3 regions of the Streptomyces sp. NPDC058274 genome follow, and region 3 is predicted to be linked to each of the others. Evidence: riboswitches for the same ligand, from Rfam matches in the RefSeq annotation. Region 3 holds a riboswitch; each other region holds the start of a gene.
What was found. A riboswitch is a leader RNA that binds a small molecule or an ion and turns the genes downstream of it on or off. The one in region 3 is predicted to bind cobalamin.
Positions count from the first base shown of each region.

Region 1: it holds a riboswitch for cobalamin, as region 3 does, so the genes downstream of both, ACFVYF_RS00355 (cobalamin biosynthesis protein) here and ACFVYF_RS19405 (CbtB-domain containing protein) in region 3, are expected to answer to the same signal.
Region 2: it holds a riboswitch for cobalamin, as region 3 does, so the genes downstream of both, ACFVYF_RS20935 (ribonucleoside-diphosphate reductase subunit alpha) here and ACFVYF_RS19405 (CbtB-domain containing protein) in region 3, are expected to answer to the same signal.

Region 1 is NZ_JBHVXW010000001.1:65,662-73,534, reverse strand. Features, by position in the region: gene cobN (cobaltochelatase subunit CobN) at 1-734, opposite strand, end outside; gene ACFVYF_RS00360 (cobyric acid synthase) at 731-2,263, opposite strand; gene ACFVYF_RS00355 (cobalamin biosynthesis protein) at 2,260-3,210, opposite strand; cobalamin riboswitch at 3,310-3,453, opposite strand; gene ACFVYF_RS00350 (hypothetical protein) at 3,601-3,822, opposite strand; gene ACFVYF_RS00345 (anion permease) at 3,835-5,100, opposite strand; gene ACFVYF_RS00340 (lysozyme) at 5,277-6,029, opposite strand; gene ACFVYF_RS00335 (class II aldolase/adducin family protein) at 6,229-6,984, shown strand; gene ACFVYF_RS00330 (alpha/beta hydrolase) at 7,427-7,873, shown strand, end outside.
Region 2 is NZ_JBHVXW010000010.1:52,395-60,267, reverse strand. Features, by position in the region: gene ACFVYF_RS20960 (carbon starvation CstA family protein) at 1-1,033, shown strand, start outside; gene ACFVYF_RS20955 (YbdD/YjiX family protein) at 1,008-1,217, shown strand; gene ACFVYF_RS20950 (DUF3311 domain-containing protein) at 1,322-1,585, shown strand; gene mctP (monocarboxylate uptake permease MctP) at 1,582-3,192, shown strand; gene ACFVYF_RS20940 (GNAT family N-acetyltransferase) at 3,325-3,831, shown strand; cobalamin riboswitch at 3,877-4,018, shown strand; gene ACFVYF_RS20935 (ribonucleoside-diphosphate reductase subunit alpha) at 4,145-6,526, shown strand; gene ACFVYF_RS20930 (ribonucleotide-diphosphate reductase subunit beta) at 6,526-7,539, shown strand; gene ACFVYF_RS20925 (hypothetical protein) at 7,452-7,673, opposite strand; gene ACFVYF_RS20920 (helix-turn-helix domain-containing protein) at 7,767-7,873, shown strand, end outside.
Region 3 is NZ_JBHVXW010000009.1:3,780-11,652, forward strand. Features, by position in the region: partial or broken gene ACFVYF_RS19385 (2OG-Fe(II) oxygenase) at 1-299, opposite strand, end outside; gene ACFVYF_RS19390 (methylated-DNA--[protein]-cysteine S-methyltransferase) at 371-886, opposite strand; gene ACFVYF_RS19395 (four-helix bundle copper-binding protein) at 1,135-1,509, shown strand; gene ACFVYF_RS19400 (histidine phosphatase family protein) at 1,758-2,339, opposite strand; cobalamin riboswitch at 2,462-2,623, shown strand; gene ACFVYF_RS19405 (CbtB-domain containing protein) at 2,661-2,882, shown strand; gene ACFVYF_RS19410 (CbtA family protein) at 2,907-3,680, shown strand; gene ACFVYF_RS19415 (TetR/AcrR family transcriptional regulator C-terminal domain-containing protein) at 3,737-4,330, opposite strand; gene ACFVYF_RS19420 (acyl-CoA dehydrogenase family protein) at 4,587-5,765, shown strand; gene ACFVYF_RS19425 (endo-beta-N-acetylglucosaminidase H) at 6,041-6,964, shown strand; gene ACFVYF_RS19430 (GntR family transcriptional regulator) at 7,379-7,873, shown strand, end outside.

The sequences.
Region 1 (7,873 bases), on a different contig from region 3:
GGGATGTCGAGGTCGGCGAGCGCCCCGATGTCCCAGGCCTCCTCGTCACCGCCCGCCGACGCCTGCGAGGCGTGGGTGCCGCCCGCGGCGAGCACGGTGGCGACCAGCGCGTCGGCCTTCCCGAGGATCTCGTACAGACCGGAGTCGGCGCCGCGCAGCGAACCGCAGTACACGGCAAGGGCGTTGGCGCCCCGGGCCTCGATCGCGTCGCAGAGCGTGTCGACGAAGGCGGTGTTGCCGGACAGCTCGTGCGCCCGGTAGAAGAGCACGCCGACCGTCGGCCGGCCCTCGACGAACGGGCGCTCGCCGCTCACGCCGTACTCCGCCATCTTCCGCGGTTCTTCGAAGCCCTCGCCGGTCAGCAGCACGGTGTCCGAGAGGAAACGCGTCAGCTCGGTGAGGTTCTCCGGGCCGCCCTCCACGAGATAGCGCAGCGCCTCCGCGACGACACCGGCCGGTACCGACGACTCGGCCATCAACTCGGCGTCGGGGACGGCCTCTCCGCCCAGCAGCACGGTCGGGATGCCGGACGTCTTCAGGAAGGCGAGCCCGTCCTCCCAGGCCCGCTTGCCGCCGAGCAGTCGTACGACGGCGATGTCCGCCCCCGTGACGAGGGCGGGCAGCTCCTCCGCGACATCCACGCGGGTCGGATTGCCGATCCGGTACGCGGCGCCGGAGGCCCGGGCCGCCAGCAGATCCGTATCGGCGGTCGACAACAACAACACTGTGCTCATGCGGGCGCTCCCGGTGGAATGAAAGGCAGTCCTTGCGGCGCGCCCGACTCGATGAGCCGCCACAGCGCGTCCGTGTCCGCGTGTTCCTCGATCAGATCGCCGAGCCGGTCCAGCTGCTCCTCGCGCAGCGCCGCGAACGACGTGTCGGCGGCCGGCACGAAGCGACGCCCCGCGGCGGCCGCCACCTCGCGCAGAAAGGCACGCCGGAACCCGTCCGACTCCAACGAGCCGTGCCAGTGCGTACCCCAGACGGCGCCGACCCGGCAGCCGTCCAAGCTGTGCCCATTGTCATCAGAGATGAACGCTTCTCCGCCGGTCACTTCGGCGACCCCGTGGTGGATCTCGTATCCCTCGACGGCTTCGCCGAGCGCCTCCCCGACGGGCCGGGTCAGCGTCTTCTCCCGCGCGAACCGCACCCGTACCGGCAGCAGTCCGAGTCCGTCGACGTGTCCCGCCCGCGACTCGACCTCGTCCTCGATGTGCTCGCCGAGGACCTGGAAGCCGCCGCAGATCCCGAGCACCGGCCGCCCCTCGGCGGCCCGTCGCGCGACCGCGTCGGCGAGCCCGCGCTCCCGCAGCCACTCCAGCGCCTTCACCGTCCCCCGGGTCCCCGGGAGGACGACGAGGTCCGCGTCGGCCAGTTCCTCGGCCCGGTCCACGAACCGCACGACGACACCCGGCTCGGCGGCCAGCGCGTCCACGTCCGTGAAGTTGGACATCAGCGGGACCGCGCAGACGGCGACGCGCAGCACGTCCTCGCCGACCGGGGGAGCCACGACGGACTCGCGCACGGTCCCGCGCAGCGACACCCGCAGCCCGTCCTCCTCATCGATCCCCAGACCGTGCCGGAACGGCAGCACGCCGTACGAGGGCCGTCCGGTGAGGCCGTGGAGCATGTCGAGCCCCGGTTCCAGCAGGGAGACGTCACCGCGGAACTTGTTGACCAGGAACCCGGCGACGAGCTCCTGGTCCGCGCGGCTCAGCAGCGCGACCGTCCCGAAGAAGGACGCGAAGACGCCCCCACGGTCGATGTCCCCGACCACGAGCACGGGCAGCCGCGCGTTCCGCGCGATCCCCATGTTCACGATGTCGGTCCGCCGCAGATTGATCTCGGCCGGGCTGCCGGCTCCTTCACAGATCACCGCGTCATACGTGCCCCGCAACGCGGCCAGACAGTCGAGGACGGTCCCGAGCAACGCCTCCTGGCGTCCGCCGTGGTAGCCGCCCGCACTCATCTCGCCCACCGGCCTGCCCATCAGCACCACTTGGCTGCTGCGGTCACTGCCCGGCTTCAGCAGCACGGGGTTCATCTGCGCGGTGGGCTCCACCCGGGCGGCCTGGGCCTGCATGGCCTGGGCCCGCCCGATCTCGGCGCCCTCGCGCGTGACGAACGAGTTCAGGGACATGTTCTGCGCCTTGAAGGGCGCGACCTTCACCCCCTGGCGCACCAGCCACCGGCAGATCCCGGCGGTCACGACGCTCTTGCCGGCGTCGGAGGTCGTGCCGGCGATCAGCAGTCCGCCGCTCATGACGCGGCCCCCCTCTTGCTCCTGAACAGCAGCCGTCCGGCGGCACACACGCCCAGCGCGAGCGCGCTCACCCGCCGCGACAGCCGGACGGCCCGCTCGATGTCAGCGACCTCGACGGCCCGTCCGGTCTCGTTGAGGACGGGCCGGTGCTCGACCCGGCCCCCGTACGAGAGGGTGCCGCCGAGCCGCACGCCGAGCGCGCCCGCGAACGAGGCCTCGACGGGACCGGCGTTCGGGCTGGGATGCCGGCCGGCGTCGCCGCGCCAGGCGCGGACGGCGCCGCGCGGGTCGCTGCCCGCGACGGCGGCGAGTACGGCGGTCAGCCGGGCCCCGGGCCACCCCATGACGTCGTCGAGCCGCGCCGAAGCCCAGCCGTAGCGGCGGTACTTGGCGGACTTGTGCCCGACCATGGCGTCCAGCGTGTTGACGGCCCGGAAGCCGGCCAGCCCGGGCACGCCGGCCACGGCGCCCCACACGAGCGCTCCCACCACGGCGTCGGAGGTGTTCTCGGCGACGGACTCGACGACGGCACGCGCGATCCCGTCCGCGTCGAGTGCCTGAGGATCCCGCCCGCACAGATGCGGCAGCCGCTCCCGGGCCACCTCGATGTCCCCGGCCGCCAGCGCACCGCCGATCGCCCGGGCCTCCCGGGCGAGGGAGGTTCCGCCCACGACGGCCCAGGTGGCGGTGGCGGTCAGCGCGAGGGAGGTGGCACCGGAGCTGCGCAGGGAACGGCTCGCGAGGGCGGCGAGCCCGGCAACGCCACCCGCGCAGACGGCGGTGTGCAGTGCGCCCCACCCGCGGTGGTCGCGCCACAACGTCCGCTCCACAGCACCCGCGGCCTGCCCGAAGACGGCGACCGGGTGCCCGCGGCGGGGATCGCCGAGGAGCAGGTCACCGAGGAGGCCGGCGGCGGTGCCGTACGCGAAGACGCGATCGGCACGCATCGGTTCAGCCGACCGGAACGTCGGCTTGGACCGGGGTACTCAACGCACTGGGGCAGCCGCGCATGGCGATATGTCCTCACTCAGGGTGTCCGCGCCCTGGTTCGACGAGACCGGCGGTGAGAGTTCCTGGCTCCCGGGGATGTTCTTCCCCGGTGACAGTGGCGGGACCGCGCCGGATTCGCACCGGCTTCCTCTCCTGCCGCCGTACTTGGCTCCGGCAGTCCACCACGGGGTGAGAACACCCGTCAACTTGCTGTTGACCTGCGAAGGGAGAGTGTGCGAAGGCCCACACGCACGTGGGGTGCGGGACGTCGATCCGTCCCGCACCCCACGTCAAGTGATGCGCTTTTCGCCGGTTTTGAGTACCCGGCTCCCGACTCCTGCCGGGTGTCAGGCGACGATCAGATAGATGCCGTACGCCACCGCCGCCGCGCAGGCGGCGAAGCAGGCGTACGCGCCGGTGACCGCGACGGCGGCCGAACCGCCCTGTGCCGAGGCGGACTCGCGCTTCGCGAGGCCGACGACGCCCAGGGTGAAGAGGCCGACGAGGGTCACGGTGGCCACGAGGCTGACTCCGAAGACGGAGCCGAGAGCTGCCCAGTCGATGTGCATGCTGTTCGTTCCTTAGACCGTGGCCGGGCGGGTGGGCTCGGCGGAGGGGCCGGGGTCCGGCGCCGGGATGGTCGTCTTCAGTTCGGCGTCGAGGTCGGCGCCGAGCGTGGTGATCGGGCCCGCCGGGGGCGGGGTGACAGCGATGATCGCGGTGGTGACGACGCCCGCGGGCTCGGCGTCGACGTCGTTCACGTTGTCGATGGTGACCGGCTTGCGGCGGGACAGCGTCCAGATGACACCGGCTCCGGTCAGGAGCAGCGCCCCCGTGACGACGATGCCCCAGGTGCCCTGCCGGGTGAGGAACTCGGCGCCGGCGCCGACGAGCCCGGCGGCCGGCAGCGTCAGACCCCAGGCGACGAACATGCGGGTCGCGGTCGACCAGCGGACGACACCGCCCTTGCGGCCGAGGCCGGCGCCCATCACCGCGCCGGAGCAGGACTGGGTGGTGGAGAGCGAGAAGCCCAGGTGCGAGGAGGCCAGGATGACCGTGGCCGCGCTGGTCTGGGCGGCGAAGCCCTGCTGCGGGGCGAGGTCGGTGAGGCCCTTGCCCATCGTGCGGATGATGCGCCAGCCGCCCAGGTAGGTGCCGAGCGCGATGGCCATACCGGCCGAGACGATGACCCAGGTGGGCGGGTTGGAGTCCGGGGCGATCACACCGCCGGTGACCAGGGCGAGGGTGATGATGCCCATGGTCTTCTGCGCGTCGTTGGTGCCGTGGGCCAGCGAGACCAGGCCCGCGGAGGCGATCTGGCCGGCGCGGTAGCCCTTCGCGGTCGCCTTCTGGTCGGCGCGACGGCCGATGACGTACGACAGGCGCGTGGCCAGCAGTGCGGCCAGGCCGGCCACCAGGGGAGCGGCGACCGCGGGGATCAGGACTTTGGTGATGACGGTCGAGCCGTTCACCGACGACCAGCCGGCCGACATGACCGCGGCGCCGATGAGGCCGCCGAAGAGTGCGTGGGAGGAACTGGAGGGCAGACCCAGGAGCCAGGTCAGCAGATTCCAGAGGATGGCGCCGACGAGCGCCGCGAAGATCACCTCGGTGCGAATGCCCTCTTCGTTGATGATGCCGCCGGAGATCGTCTTGGCGACCTCCACGGAGAGGAAAGCACCGACCAGGTTCAGCACGGCGGACATGGCCACCGCCGTCTTGGGCTTCAGAGCGCCGGTCGAGATGGTCGTCGCCATCGCGTTGGCAGTGTCGTGGAAACCGTTCGTGAAATCGAACACGAGAGCGGTGACGATCACGATCCCGAGGAGAAGCGTGATGTGTTCCATTTACCCAGGCTTCTGTTTGACGTCAGTGGCACAAGGACCGTAGGCAACCTGGGTGAACGGAAGATGAACTGGGGCGGGCGGTGGAGTGACCCAATCGGCGTGTCGCCATTCCACTTGTGTCGAAGCGGCGGCTCGTGTGTCGAACAGAGCCGGAATATCGGGCTCCGGCGTGCCTGCTATCCCCTCGCGAAGGTCTTCAGCCGCGCCATGGATCCGTTGAAGAGATTCTGGTCACCAGGAAGGCTGCCACTGTTGTCGTACTGCCAGAACGTCCAGAACGTCCAGCCCGCGGGCAGCGCTCCCGGGTCGGCCGAGTCGTAGCGGGCCAGCCACAGGGCGTGGTTCGAGGCGAAGGCACGGCTGGCGCCGGTGCAGTCGTCCCACCAGTGCGTGGTCGTGTAGATCACCGGCCGGCGGCCGGTCGCCCGCCTGACCCCGTCACTGAACGCCTTGATCCACTTCACCATCGCGGTCCTGCTCAGGCCGTAGCACTTCTTGCCGTACGGGTTGTACTCGATGTCGAGCGCGGGCGGCAGCGTCCAGCCGTCCGCGCGCCAGGTGCCGCCGTTGCGCACGAAGTACGCGGCCTGCGCCCCGCCGGAGGACCTGTCCGGCAGCGCGAAGTGATAGGCGCCCCGCAGCAGGCCCGCGGCGCGCGAACCGTCGTACTGCCCGCTGAAGTAGGGGTTGCGGTAGGTGGTGGACTCGGTCGCCTTGACGTAGACGAACCGGGCGCCCTTCGCCTGCGCCTTCGGCCAGTCGACGTTCTTCTGGTGCGAGGAGACGTCGTGTCCGCGTGGTGCGGCCGCCCCCGAGGCCGCCCGCGAGGCCGGAATCCCGGCCAGCAGGGTCCCCGCTACGGCCAGCGCCGCCGCGGAGGCCGCGACGGCGCAGGCGCGAGGGCGGAACGGTTGGTGATCATGGCCCATATTTCCCCCCGAATGGCGACGTGCCAGACAAATCCAGCAGAGGCTACTGGAAGATCACCGGGTTCCGGTCCTTCACCGGCCAGTCGCACGGCCCGGGCGGTGTGTGGCTGCATGTGCTCCGGCGGAAGCACGCGTCGCCCTCTGAAGTGCCCCCGCCCGGCACGGCGTTGACGCGCGCTCCTCCTGGCAGGATCGCGCCATGGCTGAACAGCGGCGGGACACAGGGGACGACGGGGACGAGCGGGCCGGGCGGGAGGACGCGCAGGGCGCGCGCGAGCGTGGTGCGCCGGGTGCCCCGGGGGCGGTCGAGGGCGCGTGGGAGGAGCTCGTTACGACAGCGCGCCGGACCGTGTCCGACGGGCTGGTCGTCGGTACGTCGGGCAATGTGTCGGTCCGCGTCGGAGACACGGTCCTGGTCACGCCGTCGGGAGTGCCCTACGACCGGCTGACGCCCGCGGACCTCGTCGCCGTCGACCTGGACGGCCGGCAGGTGCGCGGCACGCTGGTACCGACGAGCGAACTGCCCATGCACCTCGCCGTCTACCGCACCACCGGCGCGCGCGCTGTCGTGCACACCCACGCCGTTCACGCGACGGCCGTCTCGACGCTCGTACCGGAACTCCCGCTGATCCACTACATGTCCGGAGCGCTCGGCGGACCGGTCCGGGTCGCCCCCTATGCGACCTACGGCACCCAGGAGTTGGCCGAGAACATGCTCCGGGCCCTCGCCGACCGCTCCGGCTGCCTCCTCCAGAACCACGGCACCCTCACCTACGGCACCAGCCTCAGCCAGGCCTACGACCGCACCGCCCAGCTGGAGTGGATGTGCCGCGTCTGGCTCACGGCGTCCTCCGTACCGGGCCTGACCCCGAACCTCCTCACCCAGGAACAGGCGGCACGGGCGGGGGAGCGACTGCGGGGGTACGGCCAGCCGGGCCGGGGCGTCAGCTTCTGAGCAGCCTGGGGTCGGCGGCGGTGGCGGCCGTTCGAGATGTGCCGGTGGATCGGCGCGGTGGCGGCCGTTCGTGACGTGCCGGTGGATCGGCCTGGAGGCGGCGGCCGTCCGAGACGTGGCGGTGGATCGGCCGGGGGCGGCGGCGCTCGTTCGAGACGCGCCGGTGGATCGGCCCCGGGGCCGTGGCGGCGGCCGTTCGAGACGTATCGGCGGACGGTCGGGGGGTCTGCGGCGGCGCCTGTCCGAGACGTGCCGGTGCTGCGGTGCCGAGCACGCCTCGGATCGGCGCCGGGGCCGCGGCGGCGCCCGCCCGTGACGTGCTCGGCACCGCAGCACCGAGCACGCGCATCCGGAAGATGCGGTCCCCGGTCCGGACGGGAAAGGCAGGCTCCCGTCCGCCCTCCCGCTGGCCGACAGCGGGCTCCCCCGGGAGACTGGACCGGTGCGCACTGTCAAAGCGACGGCCGCCGCCGTCACCGTTGCCCTGGCCGCCGGCGCGGCCTCCATTGCCGCCGGCCGGTACGCCAGCGATGCCGCGCTGAAGGCGCCCCCGGGCCGGCCACTGCCCACCGAGCCGCGCCTCACCGTGCACTCCACGGCCGCCGGCCAGATCACCCTCACCCGCGACCTGGCCTCGCTGCGGCCGGGAACGTACGGCCTGAGCGGTGACGGCTCCCACGCGGTCGTGGGACCCGTCCTGGACTCCGCCCCGCACCCCGCCGACACGGTCGTACGCCGTCTTGAGCGCGTCACCCACGGCGCCCTCAAGCGCGGCGACAGCGTGTGGCTGACCGCGAACCTCCACGTGGGCGATCCGAGCACCGCGCTCGGCCTGGACCACGCCGACGTCAACGTCCCCGGGGAACTCGGTGCCCTGCCCGCCTGGTTC
Region 2 (7,873 bases), on a different contig from region 3:
GCTGATGGAGTCGTCGGTCGCCGTGATGGCGCTGGTCGCGGCCTGCATCATCGACCCGGGCCTGTACTTCGCGATGAACGCCCCCGCGGGAGTCATCGGGACCACCGTGCAGTCCGCCTCGGCGGCGGTCGGGCACATGGGGTACGTCATCTCGCCCGAGGACCTGGCCGCCGCGGCCCGGGGCGTCGAGGAGCAGACCCTGCTCTCCAGGACGGGCGGCGCGCCCACGCTCGCCATCGGCGTCTCGGAGATCTTCTCCAAGGTGACCGGAGGAGGCCTGCGGGCGTTCTGGTACCACTTCGCCATCATGTTCGAGGCGCTGTTCATCCTGACCGCGCTGGACGCGGGCACGCGCGTGGGCCGGTTCATGCTCCAGGACATGCTGGGCAACGTCTACCGGCCCTTCAGGAACGTGAGCTGGAAGCCGGGTCTGGTCATCACCAGTGCGCTGGTGACGGGCCTGTGGGGCTACTTCCTGTGGGTGGGCGTCCACGAACCGCTCGGCGGGATCAACCAGCTCTTCCCGATCTTCGGCATCGCCAACCAGCTGCTCGCTGCGGTGGCGCTCGCCATCTGCACGACCCTGCTGGTCAAGTCCGGGCGCCTCAAGTGGGCCTGGATCACCGGGATCCCGCTCGCCTGGGACGCCACGGTGACGCTCACGGCCAGCTGGCAGAAGGTGTTCTCCAGCGACCCGCGCGTGGGCTTCTTCCAGCAGCGCAGCGTGTACCAGGACGGCATCGACGCGGGCAAGGTCCTGCCGCCCGCCAAGACGATGGACGACATGCACACCGTCGTCACCAACTCGACGGTCGACGGCGTCCTCTCGGCGGTCCTCGCCCTGCTCATCGTGATCGTGATCCTGGACGCGGCCCGGGTCTGCGTCCGGCACGTGCGGCGCCCGGCGCTCTCCTCCCTGAGCGAGGCGCCGTACGTGGAGTCGAAGATCGTGGCCCCGGCGGGGCTGATCCCGACCAGGGCGGAGAAGGCGGAGGAGGCGGAGCGCGATGCGGTCGGCGCTGCACGCGATTAGCCGCGCCGGACGCGGACTGCGCTGGTACGTACGGGAACTGACGGACGAGTCCGCGTACGACCGCTATGTCATCCACGTCCGCAAGGACCACCCCGACGCGTCCGTGCCGTCGCGGCGCGACTTCGAGCGGATACGGACGGCCCGTCAGGAGGCCGATCCCCGGCAGGGGTTCCGCTGCTGCTGACGACACGAAGACCGATATGCGGACAGGGGTTCCGTTTGGCCGACACCGTCGCCTAGATTGCCTGCGCGTTACACAGGTGATCAGAGAGTGGACGGAGTCACGAGATGTCCGAAGAGTCAGAAGTGAACAGAGCGGTGGTGACCCCCGCGCGGGTGGTCATCGCCCTCTGTCTCGTGGCGCCGTTCGTGGCGATGCTGTGGGTCGGCTCGTACGCCAAGATCGATCCCACCTTCATCGGCATCCCGTTCTTCTACTGGTACCAGATGCTGTGGGTGATCATCTCCACGGCGCTGACGATGACCGCGTACAAGCTGTGGCAGCGTGACCAGCGCGCCCGCACGTCGCAGGGCGGGGGTGCGTCGAAGTGAACGACGGCGTGAACGGAGTCGCCCTCGGCGTCTTCATCTTCTTCTTCCTGGCCGTCACGGCCCTGGGTTTCGTGGCCGCGCGCTGGCGCCGGGCCGACAACGAGCACACGCTCGACGAATGGGGCCTGGGCGGACGGTCGTTCGGCACCTGGGTCACCTGGTTCCTGCTCGGCGGCGACCTCTACACGGCGTACACCTTCGTCGCCGTACCCGCGGCCATCTACGCGGCGGGCGCGGCCGGCTTCTTCGCGGTGCCGTACACCATCCTCATCTACCCGCTGATCTTCACCTTCCTGCCGCGGCTGTGGTCGGTGTCACACAAGCACGGCTATGTGACCACGTCGGACTTCGTGCGCGGGCGCTTCGGCTCCAAGGGGCTGTCGCTCGCGGTGGCCGTGACCGGCATCCTCGCCACGATGCCGTACATCGCGCTCCAGCTGGTCGGCATCCAGGCGGTCCTCGACGTGATGGGCGTCGGCGGCGGCGAGAACACGAACTGGTTCGTGAAGGACCTGCCGCTGCTCATCGCCTTCGGCGTGCTGGCCGCGTACACGTACTCGTCGGGTCTGCGCGCCCCCGCGCTGATCGCGTTCGTGAAGGACACCCTGATCTACATCGTGATCGCGGTGGCCATCATCTACATCCCGATCAAGCTCGGCGGGTTCGACGACATCTTCAAGGCGGCGAACGACAAGTTCACGACGGCGGGTGCGGGCGGAGTGGTGCCCGCCGAGGCCGGCCAGTGGACCTACGCCACGCTGGCGCTCGGCTCGGCCCTCGCGCTGTTCATGTACCCGCACTCGATCACCGCGACGCTGTCCTCGCGCAGCCGTGAGGTGATCCGGCGCAACAGCACGATCCTGCCGCTGTACTCCCTGATGCTGGGCCTGCTGGGCCTGCTCGGGTTCATGGCGATCGCGGCCGGGGTGAAGGTGGACAACGGGCAGCTGGCGATTCCGCAGCTGTTCGAGAACATGTTCCCGGACTGGTTCGCGGGGGTGGCCTTCGCGGCCATCGGCATCGGCGCGCTGGTGCCGGCGGCCATCATGTCGATCGCGGCCGCGAATCTCTTCACCCGCAACATCTACAAGGACTTCATCAAGCCGGACGCGACGCCGAAGCAGGAGACCCAGGTCTCCAAGCTGGTCTCGCTGCTGGTGAAGGTGGGCGCGCTGGTCTTCGTCCTCACCATGGACAAGACCGTCGCGATCAACTTCCAGCTGCTGGGCGGCATCTGGATCCTGCAGACCTTCCCGGCCCTGGTCGGCGGCCTGTTCACCCGCTGGTTCCACCGCTGGGCGCTCCTCGCGGGCTGGGCGGTCGGCATGGTGTACGGCACGCTCGCCGCGTACGGTGTCGCGTCGCCGACGCAGAAGCACTTCGGCGGCAGCTCGAAGGAGATCCCCGGCCTCGGCGAGATCGGTTACATCGGTCTGACGGCGTTCGTCATGAACGTCGTGGTGACCGTCGTCCTCACCTTCGCCCTGCGGGCCTTCAAGGCGCCGGACGGCATCGACGAGACGTCTCCGGAGGACTACACGGCGGACGCGGGCGACACGGGTGTGCAGGTCGAACTGCCGCCTGCCACCGCGGGCACGGCCCACTGATCCGGCCCCCGTACCTGACGACGGGCCGCCGCTCTCGTACCCGAGAGCGGTCCGTGGTTCTCGTACCCCTCGACGGGCCGCCGAGAGAAATTCGGCGGCCCGTCGTCGTGCCCGTCCGGCACACTCCCCGGCATGGACATCGTCATCAGGCGGGCGCGGCCCGAGGAGTACACAGCCGTCGGGGAACTCACCGCCCAGGCCTACCTGGGCGACGGTCTGCTCGATTTCGGGGAGAGCGACGCGTACCTCGGGGAGCTGCGGGACGTGGCGAAGCGGGCGGCGGCGGCCGATGTGCTCGTCGCCGTCGAGGGCGCCCGGGTGCTCGGCGGAGTGACCTTCGTGCCGGCCGGCGGGCCGATGGCCGACATCGCGCGGCCGGGCGAGGCGGAGGTGCGGATGCTCGCCGTATCGCGGGAGGCCCGGGAGCGCGGCGCGGGCGCGGCCCTCGTCCACGCGTGCGTCGACCGCGCACGCGAAGTCGAGGGCTGCGTCCGCGTCGTGCTCTCCACCCAGCGGACCATGCACGCCGCCCACCGCCTCTACGAACGGCTCGGCTTCACGCGCTGTCCCGCGCGCGACTGGAACCCGATCCCGGACCTCGACGACATCCTGCTGCTCACCTATGAGTTGACGCTCTGACACGCTCTGCGAACGGCGCGACACAAGATGTGGGGGTGCCACCGCAGCCCGGCACAAGATGTATGCTCGTGCTCGCTGTCGTCGCAGGGGAATCCGGTGTGAATCCGGAACTGTCCCGCAACGGTGTACTTGTGCGTGTATGCGCGCTCGGTCAGTCCGAGGACCTGCCGACAGCGCGCCCCGGCCGGCCGGCCCGGGCGCCGACGACGTCCGGGCCTCGTGGAATGGGCCGGTGGACGCACGCGTACCGGCAAGGTGTCGCGTGTTCCGCTGCCCTCCGCAAGGCCCCGTGCCGAGCGAGGGAGAGCCCCACGTGACCATCGCGCCAGCCGATCCGGCCACCGCGACACCGTCCGCGACGTCGGAGGAGACGGACGGTCCGGGTGCCGCACTGCTGCGGACCCTGACCCGCCTCACCGCCGACCTCCCCGGCGCCGACCCCGGCCGGGTCGCAGCCGCCGCGCTGCGCGGCCGGTCCGCCCGCGCCGATGAGGCGGAGCTGCGCGAGCTGGCCACCGAGGCGGCCGCCGGACTCATCTCCGAGGATCCCGTCTACTCGCGGCTGGCCGCCCGGCTGCTGACGATCAGCATCGCCGCCGAGGCCGCCTCGCAGGGCGTCACGTCGTTCTCCGGGTCCATCACCACGGGCCACCGCGAGGGTCTGATCGCCGACCGTACGGCCGCGTTCGTACGCCTGCACGCGGCCCGTCTGGACGCGCTGATCGACCTCGAAGGCGACGACCGCTTCGGCTACTTCGGGCTGCGTACGCTGCACAGCCGCTATCTGCTCCGGCATCCGATCACCCGGCAGGTCATCGAGACGCCCCAGCACTTCATGCTGCGGGTGGCGAGCGGTCTCGCCGAGGACGAGACGCCCCGCGCGCTCGACGAAGTCGCCGCTCTCTACGCCCTGATGAGCCGCCTGGACTATCTGCCGTCCTCCCCCACGCTCTTCAACTCCGGTACGCGGCACCCGCAGATGTCGTCCTGCTACCTCCTCGACTCCCCGCTGGACGAGCTGGACTCCATCTACGACCGCTACCACCAGGTGGCCCGGCTCTCGAAGCACGCCGGCGGCATCGGCCTGTCGTACTCCCGGATCCGCTCCCGGGGTTCGCTGATCCGCGGCACGAACGGGCACTCCAACGGCATCGTCCCGTTCCTGAAGACCCTCGACGCCTCGGTGGCCGCGGTGAACCAGGGCGGCCGGCGCAAGGGCGCGGCCGCGGTGTACCTGGAGACCTGGCACTCCGACATCGAGGAGTTCCTGGAGCTGCGCGACAACACCGGTGAGGACGCCCGCCGTACGCACAACCTGAACCTCGCGCACTGGATCCCGGACGAGTTCATGCGCCGGGTCGACACGAACGGCGTCTGGTCGCTCTTCTCCCCCGCCGACGTGCCCGAGCTGGTCGACCTGTGGGGCGACGAGTTCGACGCCGCGTACCGCAGGGCGGAGGAAGCCGGGCTCGCCAAGAAGACCATCCCGGCCCGCGATCTGTACGGCCGCATGATGCGCACCCTCGCGCAGACCGGCAACGGCTGGATGACCTTCAAGGACGCCGCCAACCGCACGGCCAACCAGACCGCGGAGCCGGGCCACACCGTGCACTCCTCGAACCTGTGCACCGAGATCCTGGAGGTCACGGACGACGGGGAGACGGCCGTCTGCAACCTCGGGTCGGTCAACCTGGGCGCCTTCGTGGTCGACGGCGACATCGACTGGGAGCGGCTGGACGCGACCGTGCGCACCGCGGTGACCTTCCTCGACCGGGTCGTCGACATCAACTTCTACCCGACCGAGCAGGCGGGCCGTTCCAACGCCAAGTGGCGGCCGGTGGGCCTCGGCGCGATGGGTCTGCAGGACGTCTTCTTCAAGCTGCGGCTGCCCTTCGACTCGCCCGCCGCCCGTGCGCTCTCCACCCGGATCGCCGAGCGCGTGATGCTCGCCGCGTACGAGGCCTCCGCCGACCTCGCCGAGCGCAACGGCCCGCTGCCCGCCTGGGAGAAGACCCGTACCGCCCGCGGTGTCCTGCACCCCGACCACTTCGACGTCGAGCTGAACTGGCCGGAGCGCTGGGCGGCCCTGCGGGAACGCATCGCCGCGGTGGGCCTGCGCAACTCGCTGCTCCTCGCCATCGCACCGACCGCGACCATCGCCTCCATCGCGGGCGTCTACGAGTGCATCGAGCCGCAGGTCTCCAACCTGTTCAAGCGCGAGACGCTGTCCGGCGAGTTCCTCCAGGTCAACTCCTACCTGGTGGACGAGCTGAAGAAGCTCGGCGTGTGGGACGCGCAGACCCGGGAGGCGCTGCGCGAGTCGGGCGGCTCGGTGCAGGGTTTCACCTGGGTGCCGCAGGACGTCCGCGACCTCTACCGCACGGCGTGGGAGATCCCGCAGCGCGGCCTGATCGACATGGCCGCCGCCCGCACCCCGTTCCTGGACCAGGCCCAGTCGCTGAACCTGTTCCTGGAGACGCCGACCATCGGCAAGCTCTCCTCGATGTACGCGTACGCCTGGAAGTCGGGCCTGAAGACGACGTACTACCTGCGCTCGCGCCCGGCGACCCGGATCGCCCGTGCCGCCCAGGCGCAGGCCCAGCCCGAGAAGACCATCCCCGTCCAGCAGGCCGCCGACCCCGACGCCGTCGCCTGCTCCCTTGAGAACCCCGAGTCCTGCGAGGCCTGCCAGTAATGTCCAGCGAAACCAAGAACCTGCTCGACCCGGGCTTCGAGCTGACCCTGCGTCCGATGCGCTACCCGGACTTCTACGAGCGCTACCGGGACGCGATCAAGAACACCTGGACCGTCGAGGAGGTCGACCTCCACTCGGACGTCGCCGACCTGGCGAAGCTGTCGCAGGGCGAGCAGCACATGATCGGCCGGCTGGTCGCGTTCTTCGCGACGGGCGACTCGATCGTGGCGAACAACCTGGTGCTGACGCTCTACAAGCACATCAACTCGCCCGAGGCGCGGCTGTATCTCTCGCGCCAGCTGTTCGAGGAGGCCGTGCACGTCCAGTTCTATCTGACGCTGCTCGACACCTATCTGCCCGACCCCGAGGACCGGGCGGCGGCCTTCGACGCCGTCGAGAACATCCCGTCCATCCGCGAGAAGGCCGAGTTCTGCTTCAAGTGGATCAACGAGGTGGAGAAGCTGGACAGCCTCGAGACCAAGGCCGACCGGCGCCGCTTCCTGCTGAACCTCATCTGCTTCGCCGCGTGCATCGAGGGGCTCTTCTTCTACGGCGCCTTCGCGTACGTCTACTGGTTCCGCAGCCGGGGTCTGCTGCACGGCCTCGCGACCGGCACCAACTGGGTGTTCCGTGACGAGACGATGCACATGTCCTTCGCGTTCGAGGTCGTCGACACCGTCCGCAAGGAGGAGCCGGAACTCTTCGACGACCGGCTTCAGGAGGAGGTCACCGACATGCTGCGGGAGGCCGTCGAGGCCGAGCTGCAGTTCGCGCGCGACCTGTGCGGTGACGGCCTCCCGGGGATGAACACCGACTCGATGCGCCAGTACCTGGAGTGCGTCGCGGACCAGCGCCTGACGCGTCTCGGCTTCGCGCCGGTGTACGGCTCCGAGAACCCCTTCTCCTTCATGGAGCTCCAGGGGGTTCAGGAGCTCACCAACTTCTTCGAGCGGCGTCCCTCGGCGTACCAGGTGGCGGTGGAGGGCTCGGTCGGCTTCGACGAGGAGTTCTGACCCTCCTGGGCGGCCCTCAGCTCCCGGTCGATCCGCGCTTCGCGGCGCAGTCCGAGCAGCGCGGGGAGAGCCAGGACCACGAAGATCCCGAGGACGGTCAGCAGGGCGGCTGTGGTGTTCATGAGTGTCTGCATGAACACCACTGTCGCGCCGATCGGCCCTCGGGGTCAGTGGCAGGACTGCCGTAGGCCCTCGAATTCCTGCCACATCCGAGGCACACTGACAGCATGCTGAAAAACGTGGCCGCGGTTCTCCTCGACGGAGTGCATCCCTTCGAACTCGGCGTCGTCTGCGAGGTGTTCGGCCTCGACCGCAGCGACGAGGGCCTGCCCGT
Region 3 (7,873 bases):
CCCGGGCCAGGGCGCGGGCTGCCCGAGCCTGGCCGCCCAGTCACGGGCGACCGGCAGCAGCCGCGGATAGAACGCCTCCCGCAACTCCCGTATCAGCTTGGGCAGTTCGTGGGTGAAGTAGCGGTACTGGCCGGAGCCGAAGCGATGGCGGGCCATGTCGACGGTCGTGCGGAAACGGTCGTCCTCGTCGTACAGAGCGGCCAGGGCGTGGCACTGGTCGCGGTGAGGATCCGGCCGGTGAGCGCGTGGCCGTACTCGTCGAGCTCCGCGGTGACCGCTGCCCAGTCCACGGCGGCCACGCGCCCCAGAGCCGCTTGTGCCGTGCCGGTGGAGTGGGTCGTGGCCGCCCGTGCCGTACGCGTGGAGTGAGTCACGGCGTACGGGCCTGGGCCGACTGCAGCTCCAGTTCGAGGAGCCGGCGCTTGGCGTCCAGGCCGCCCGCGTAACCGGTGAGCGCGCCGCCGGCGCCGATCACCCGGTGGCACGGACGCACGACCAGCAGCGGGTTGGCGCCGATGGCCGTGCCGACGGCACGAACCGCGGCCCGCGGGGCGCCGATCCGCGCGGCGATGTTCCCGTAGCTGAGTGTCGTCCCGTACGGAATGGTGTCCAGGGCTTTCCACACCCGCTGCCGGAAGTCACTGCCGCCGCCCGCGTACTCGATGTCGAAGCGGATCAGAGTGCCGTCGAAGTACCCGCGCAGCTGGGCGGCGATCTCGGTGAACGCGTCACGGTCCTCGGTCCAGCCGTTCTGCGCGACGGCGGCGTGCCGCTGTCCCGGCATCGACAGCGAGACGAGCGCCGTGCCGCCCTTCGCGGTCGCCGACTCCTCGCCCACCAGCAGCAGTTCACCCAGCGGGCTGTCGATCGTCGTGTGGAGCGTCATGAGTCCTGTCCCTTCGGGAGTACGCGGTTCAGGAGGCCCGGGCCGTTGTCTCCCCACGTCCACTGTGGGGCTTGCCGGCCGGAGGAACCGGCGGGATTCGGACGCCGTACTGCGCACGGACGACAGGGGGCCGCGGGGTACATCGGAGTCTGTCCGCCACGGGCACGCGAGCGTCGGTCGTCCGCGCCCGGACCCGCCCGATCGGGGGCGCCGGGTTTGACACGCCCCACCGCGGCTACCCGCTCCGCGTGACCACAACAACTTCCCAGGAGGAGCTCTTCCGGTTCCTGGAGGATCGTTTCACCTGCGCCCAGGCGTGTACCGACTGTGCACGGGCGTGCGCTTTGCGCGCGAGCCTCGCCGACCCGGACGGCCCCGAAGACCAGGAACGCGTCCGACGCAAGGGCATCCTGTGCGCGGAGGTGTGCGACGCGACGTGCCGCATGCTGTCCGAGCAGACGAGCCAGAACGAGGCCACGATCCGCGTCCAGTTGGAGTGGTGCCGGACGGTGTGCCTGGAGTGCGCCGAGGTCTTCGACGAGTACGCGGGCGGAGAGGACAGCGCCAAGGCCTGCCGCGAGTGCGCTCAGGCGTGCGCTGACTTCATGGCCACGCTGCGCTGAGGCCGGCCCGTCCGCGCGGGTAGGTCTGTGCAGATGCGTCCGTGCAGGTACGTCCGTGCAGGTACGTCCGTGCAGGTACGTGCGAAGGCGGCCCGCGCACGGTGTCGGGGTTCCTTCGCCGTACCCGGCCGGTCCGCGTAGGGCGTCGGGCTCAGCGGGTCCGCGTCGGCGTCGGGCTCGGCCGGTCCGCGTACGGCGTCGGGCTCAGCCGGGGTCCGCTACGGCGCGTCGGGCCGGCCCCGCCGTACTCAGCCGGCGTCCGGACCACCCAGCGGCCGTCCCGCCCGTACGTTCCAGCGGCCCGAGCGTCCGCTGAACTCCGTGGCCGTCAGCGGCGGCACGTCGATCCGCCAGAACGCCGGCTCGGGTGCGCCGAGGGCGCGTACCACCGCGGCCCGGACGACCTCCGGCTCCACCACGGCGACGCTCCGGCCCGTGAGCCGCGCGGCCGTCTCCAGCCAGCGGGCGATCCGGTCGCAGAAGTCCCGGACCGATTCGCCGTCGTGCGGCGCGGACTCCGGGTCCGTCAGCCAGCGGACCACCGCGTCCGGCTCCTTGGCACTCACCTCGTCCAGGGTCGCGCCACGCCAGCGGCCCACGTCGAGGCCGGCCAGCTCGGGCACCTCCTCGGCGGTGAGAGCGAGCGCGTCGGCGGTGTCACGGCAGCGCACGCCGGGGGAGACCCACCGTCGCTCCGCGCCCGGAACGGCGCCCGCCGCCGCCCGCGCGCGCTTGAGCCCGGCGGCGTCGACCGGGCAGCCGTCGTCGAAGCGGGCCTGGCGCAGCGCCTCGCTGGACGCCGCTGAGATCAAGATCACTCGACTTGTCATCGGCCTGTTCTCGCGTTCACGACGCGTCCCTTTCCTGCAGAAACCCGTACGCGGCAAGGGAGTTGGCGGCGTGTACGGCTGACGGGGGCGCAGAGTGTGCGCTCCGTGCGCCCTTGGCCGGGCCCCCGCTTCGCGGTACGGTCTCGACGATATTGACGACGGTTCGGCGGAAGTCCGGTGGAAGTCCGGCACGGTCGCGCCACTGTAAGCCCACAAGAGCCGCCCCCTCCAAGGGCGGCGAAGGTCGAGCAAGTCAGACCCGCGGCCGTCGTCCTGTGCACCACCAAGCCGGGACGCGAGTTCCCCAGGAGGTCCTGCCACATGGCGCAGTCCGTCGCTCAGCCGACTGTCACCCCCACCGCCGTACCCGCCAAGCTGCCGATCGGCGCGATCGTCCCCTGGGCGGTCTTCTTCGGCATCCTGATGCTGGTCCTGCTCTACTTCGTCGGCGCCGAACAGGGCGCCACCTCGGTCGTGTCCGGCGAGAACGTGCACGAGTGGGTCCACGACGCCCGCCACCTGCTCGGCTTCCCCTGCCACTGACGGCGCAAGGAAGCGTACGAGTCCATGAACTCCGCACTGGTCAGAAATCTTCTGGTGCGCGGCATGCTGGCGGGTCTCGCCGCCGGCCTGCTCGCCCTGGTCGTCGCCTACTTCCTCGGTGAGCCGCGCGTGGACACGGCGATCGCCTACGAGGAGGCGCACAGTCACGAGCACGGCATGGAGGCGGTCACCCGCACCATGCAGTCCACCGGCGGTCTCGCCACCGGCGTGCTCGTCTACGGGGTCGCGTTCGGCGGCATCGCCGCCCTCGCGTACTGCTTCGCGCTCGGCCGCATCGGGCGGTTCGGGCCGCGTGCGAGCGCGCTGCTCCTGTCGACGGCGGGCCTGCTCGCGGTCTACGTCGTGCCGTTCCTCAAGTACCCGGCCAACCCGCCGTCCGTCGGGGACCCCGACACCATCGGCAAGCGCACGACGCTGTACTTCCTGATGATGGTGCTCAGCGTGCTGCTGGCCGTGGCCACGGTGATCCTCGGCAAACGCCTGGCGCCCCGCCTCGGCAACTGGAACGCCACGCTGGTCGCGGGCGCGTTCTTCGTCCTCGCCGTCGGCCTCGCGTACGCCTTCCTGCCGGCGGTCGACGAGGTTCCGAAGGACTTCTCGGCCACCCTGCTGTGGCAGTTCCGGCTCGCGGCGCTGGCCATCCAGCTGACGCTGTGGACCGCCTTCGGGCTTGTCTTCGGTGAGTTGGCCCAGCGGCTGCTGACGCCGGCACCGGCCACCGCGGAAGCGCAGCAGCAGGAGAATGCCGCCGCGCCGGCGGCTTCCGCGGCGCCCTGAGCGCCGAGAGATCCGGGCGGGCTCCAGGCGAACCGGAGCCGGCCCGCTTTCGGCACCTAGGTCAGCCGCTCGAATCCGTCCAGCATCGCGGTGAGCCCGGTCTCGAACTGCTCGGCGGGGTTGTCCGCGGCTTCCCCGCCGGGGCGCAGCACCGCCAGGCTCAGCGCGTGCCCGACGGTGAACTCGCGCAGACAGCGAACGACGTGACCCGCGTGAGCGGACCCGAAGCCGGCCGCCCGGAGCCGCTCGGTCAGCCGTGCGCTCGCGTCGGCCGCCGCGCGTGAGCGGACCGGATGGGTCGCGAACACCGCGACGGCGTGCGGATGGCCGACCAGCGTGTCCCGCAACCGCCGGCAGTACCCCTCGGCCACCGCACGCCAGGTGCCGTCCCAGGGCAGCGAGTCGACGTCGAGCTCGTCGAAGAGCAGCTCGGCGACACCGTCGAACAGTGCTTCCTGGTCCTTGAAGTAGCGGTACGCGGCCATCGGGTCGACGCCGAGACCCGCACCGAGCTTGCGCATGGAGAAGGCGCGCAGGCCGTTGGCGTCGATCAGCGCCAGCGCCGCCGCCGCTATGTACGAGCGGCTCAGCGCCGGTCTGTGGGGAGGGGATGCCTGTCCGCTCCCGGTGTCGTGCTTGTCGGTCTTCATGAGGCGTGTCGTCCAGGATCGTCGTCGCGCCGCTGGTGCACTCCCCGGGAAACCGCTGATGGGTGGAGTGCCCCCCGGGGAACTTCTCGCATGCTACGTCCCGGGTGCCGATCAGGACATGCGCGGGGACGGTCCCCGAGGCGCCGCCGACGGTATCGACGCGTCATCGGCATTCCCAATTTCTGTAACGAGTTCTACTGTGTGCGCCGTCAAGTCCGGGTGGGACCGACCGGTCCACTGGGAGCCAGGAGGCGCCGTGCATCTCGAATACACGCCCGAGCAGCAGCAGCTGCGCACCGAACTGCGTGGCTACTTCGCCGAGTTGGTGCCGGACAACGCCTACGCCCGCTACTCCGACCCGGCGGCGCAGAAGCGCTTCTACCGCGACACCATCCGCCGGCTCGGCACGGACGGCTGGCTCGGCGTCGGCTGGCCCAAGGAGTACGGCGGGCGCGGCCTGAGCCCCATGGAACAGTTCATCTTCTTCGACGAGGCCGCCCAGGCCGTCGTACCGCTGCCGCTGATGGCCCTGAACACGGTCGGCCCCACGATCATGCGCTTCGGAACGGACGAGCAGAAGGCGTACTTCCTCCCGAAGATCCTCTCCGGTGAGATCGACTTCGCCATCGGCTACAGCGAGCCCGACGCGGGGACGGATCTGGCCGCGCTGAAGACCAAGGCCGTACGGGAGGGCGACGAGTACGTCGTCAACGGGCAGAAGATCTGGACGACGAACGGCGACACCGCCGACTGGGTCTGGCTCGCGGTCCGCACCGACCCCGACGCCCCGCCCCACAAGGGCATCACGATGCTGCTGGTCCCGACCGCCGACCCCGGATACTCGTGCACGCTCATCAACACCCTCGCCTCGCACGACACCACGGCGAGCTACTACGAGAACATCCGCGTCCCCGTCTCGCGCCGGGTCGGCGAGGAGAACAAGGGCTGGCGGCTGATCACCAACCAGCTCAACCACGAGCGCGTCACCCTCGCCGCGCACGGCACCATGGCGATCCGCGCCCTGCACGACGTGCAGCGCTGGGCGATGGAGACCAAGCTCGCCGACGGCCGCCGCGTCGTCGACCTCCCCTGGGTGCGCCGGCGCCTGGCGCAGACCCACACCAGGCTCGACGCGATGAAGCTCCTCAACTGGCAGATGGTGAACGCCGTCCAGGAGGGCACCCTCACCCCGCAGGACGCCTCGGCCGTCAAGGTGTACGGCTCCGAGGCGCGCCGGGACGCCTACGCCTGGCTGATGGAGATCGTCGCCGCGGCCGGTGTCCTGAAGGAGGGTTCGGCTGGCGCCGTCCTGCACGGCGAACTGGAACGCGGCTACCGCTCGGCGGTGATCTTCACCTTCGGCGGCGGCAACAACGAGATCCAGCGCGAGATCATCTCGTGGATCGGCCTGGGAATGCCCCGGGTGCGCCGGTAGGTGTGCTGTGACGAGCCAAGAATCCTCGATTCTTGGTGGGCACAAAAGAGGGATGAACGGGTTCTGCTGGGCGCAGGCCTGGGACAGTGCGGCAGCGCAGCGCTCGTGTAACTCCCTTGCCCGGGCTCAGGGTTACCGTGCGACGTGGGTGGGAGTCGTGAAGAGTTCTCGCATGGTTCTGGGGATCCGGTCACGGGAACGGAAAGATCGGGGGGCTCACTCGGCGCTTCCGAACAGGTCGGGCGCCGTTCCATCCGATGGGAGACCGATCAACGATGTTCACTCCGGTGCGCAGCAGAGTGCGGACGGCCGCGCTCGCGCTCTCGGCCGTTACGGCCCTCGTCTTCGGCGCGACCGCCACGACCGGCGCGGCAGCGGCCCCCGCTGCCGCCTCCGCAAAACAAGGACCGACCTCGGTGGCGTACGTCGAGGTGAACAACAACAGCATGCTGAACGTCGGTAAGTACACCCTCGCCAACGGCGGCGGCAACGTCTTCGACGTCGCCGTGATCTTCGCGGCGAACATCAACTACGACACGAGCGCCAAGGCGGCGACCCTGTACTTCAACGAGAACGTGAAACGCGTCCTCGACAACGCCGCCACGCAGATACGGCCGTTGCAGCAGAAGGGCATCAAGGTCGTCCTCTCGGTGCTCGGCAACCACCAGGGCGCGGGCTTCGCCAACTTCCCGTCCCAGCAGGCGGCTTCGACGTTCGCGAAACAACTGTCGGACACCGTGGCCAAGTACGGCCTGGACGGCATCGACTTCGACGACGAGTACGCCGAGTACGGCAACAACGGCACCGGCCAGCCCAACGCCAGCTCGTTCGTGTATCTGGTGTCGGCACTGCGCGCCAACATGCCCGGCAAGATCATCAGCCTCTACAACATCGGACCGGCCGCATCGCGCCTGTCCTACGGCGGTGTCGACATCACGTCCAAGTTCGACTACGCCTGGAACCCGTACTACGGCTCCTGGCAGGTCCCCGGCATCGCACTGCCCAAGTCGAAGCTGTCGCCCGCGGCCGTCGAGATCGGCGGGACCTCGCAGAGTACGGTCGCCAGCCTCGCCCGCCGCACGGTCAGTGAGGGGTACGGCGTCTATCTGACGTACAACCTCGACGGCGCCGATCGCAGCGCCGATGTCTCCGCGTTCACCAGGGAGCTGTACGGCAGTGACGCCCGCTACACGCCGTAGGCCGATCACGCTCCCCGGCATCCGGTGCCCCCTCGGGGCTTGCTGCATTCCGTAGCCGAGCCTCGGGCAAGCCGCGCCTTCGACAACGATGTCGGAGGCACGGCCGCCATAGGAGCCGTGCCCTGCGCTGTGCCAACTTGCCGGCAATCTCTCTGATTCCGTGCTCCGGCAGCTGAAGCCAGTCGGCATCGGCGCAGGTCACGAACGTCGCCCGAGGTGAACCAGCGATCTTCGGCACAGGGTTGGGGCGGGGATGCGCGGCGGGCTGTCGACGCCCTCGCGCGATCCGCTGGTCAGCGGCGCGGCCGTACACAACCGGCGGTCCTGTCACGAGGTGCGCCGCGGACCGCCCCGGCCCGTGGCTACACTTCGAGGGTGACAAAGGTGGCCTCGTCAGGGACGCGCGCGGACGAAGTGTTCCATGCTGTGCGAGCCGGTCTCCTGACGGCACAGTTCCGCCCAGGACAGTGGATGAAGGTATCCGACCTGCAGAGACGGTTCGGGGTCAGCATCTCGGTCGTGCGTGAGGCGTTGAACAGGCTGACCGCGGAGGGGCTGCTGCAGAGCTCGGCCCAGCGCGGCTTCCGTGTCGCGGACCTCTCCCTCGCCGATCTGCAGGATCTGACGGACGCCAGAATCAAGATCGAGCCCCTGGTGCTCAGGGAGTCTCTGGAGTCCGGCTCCGCCGAGTGGGAGGCGGAAGTAGTGGCGGCTCACCACATGCTGACCAGGACGCCCGTTCAGTCCCCGGACGGCACTCTGAATCCGGAGTGGATGCGGGTGCACGCCTCGTTTCACGAGGTTCTGCTCGCCGGATGCCCGAACGCCCATCTCCGATCCGTGGCCACTTCGCTCCGGGACAAGGCGGAGATGTACCGCATGGGCGCCCCGCTCCCCGACGGAAGCGGG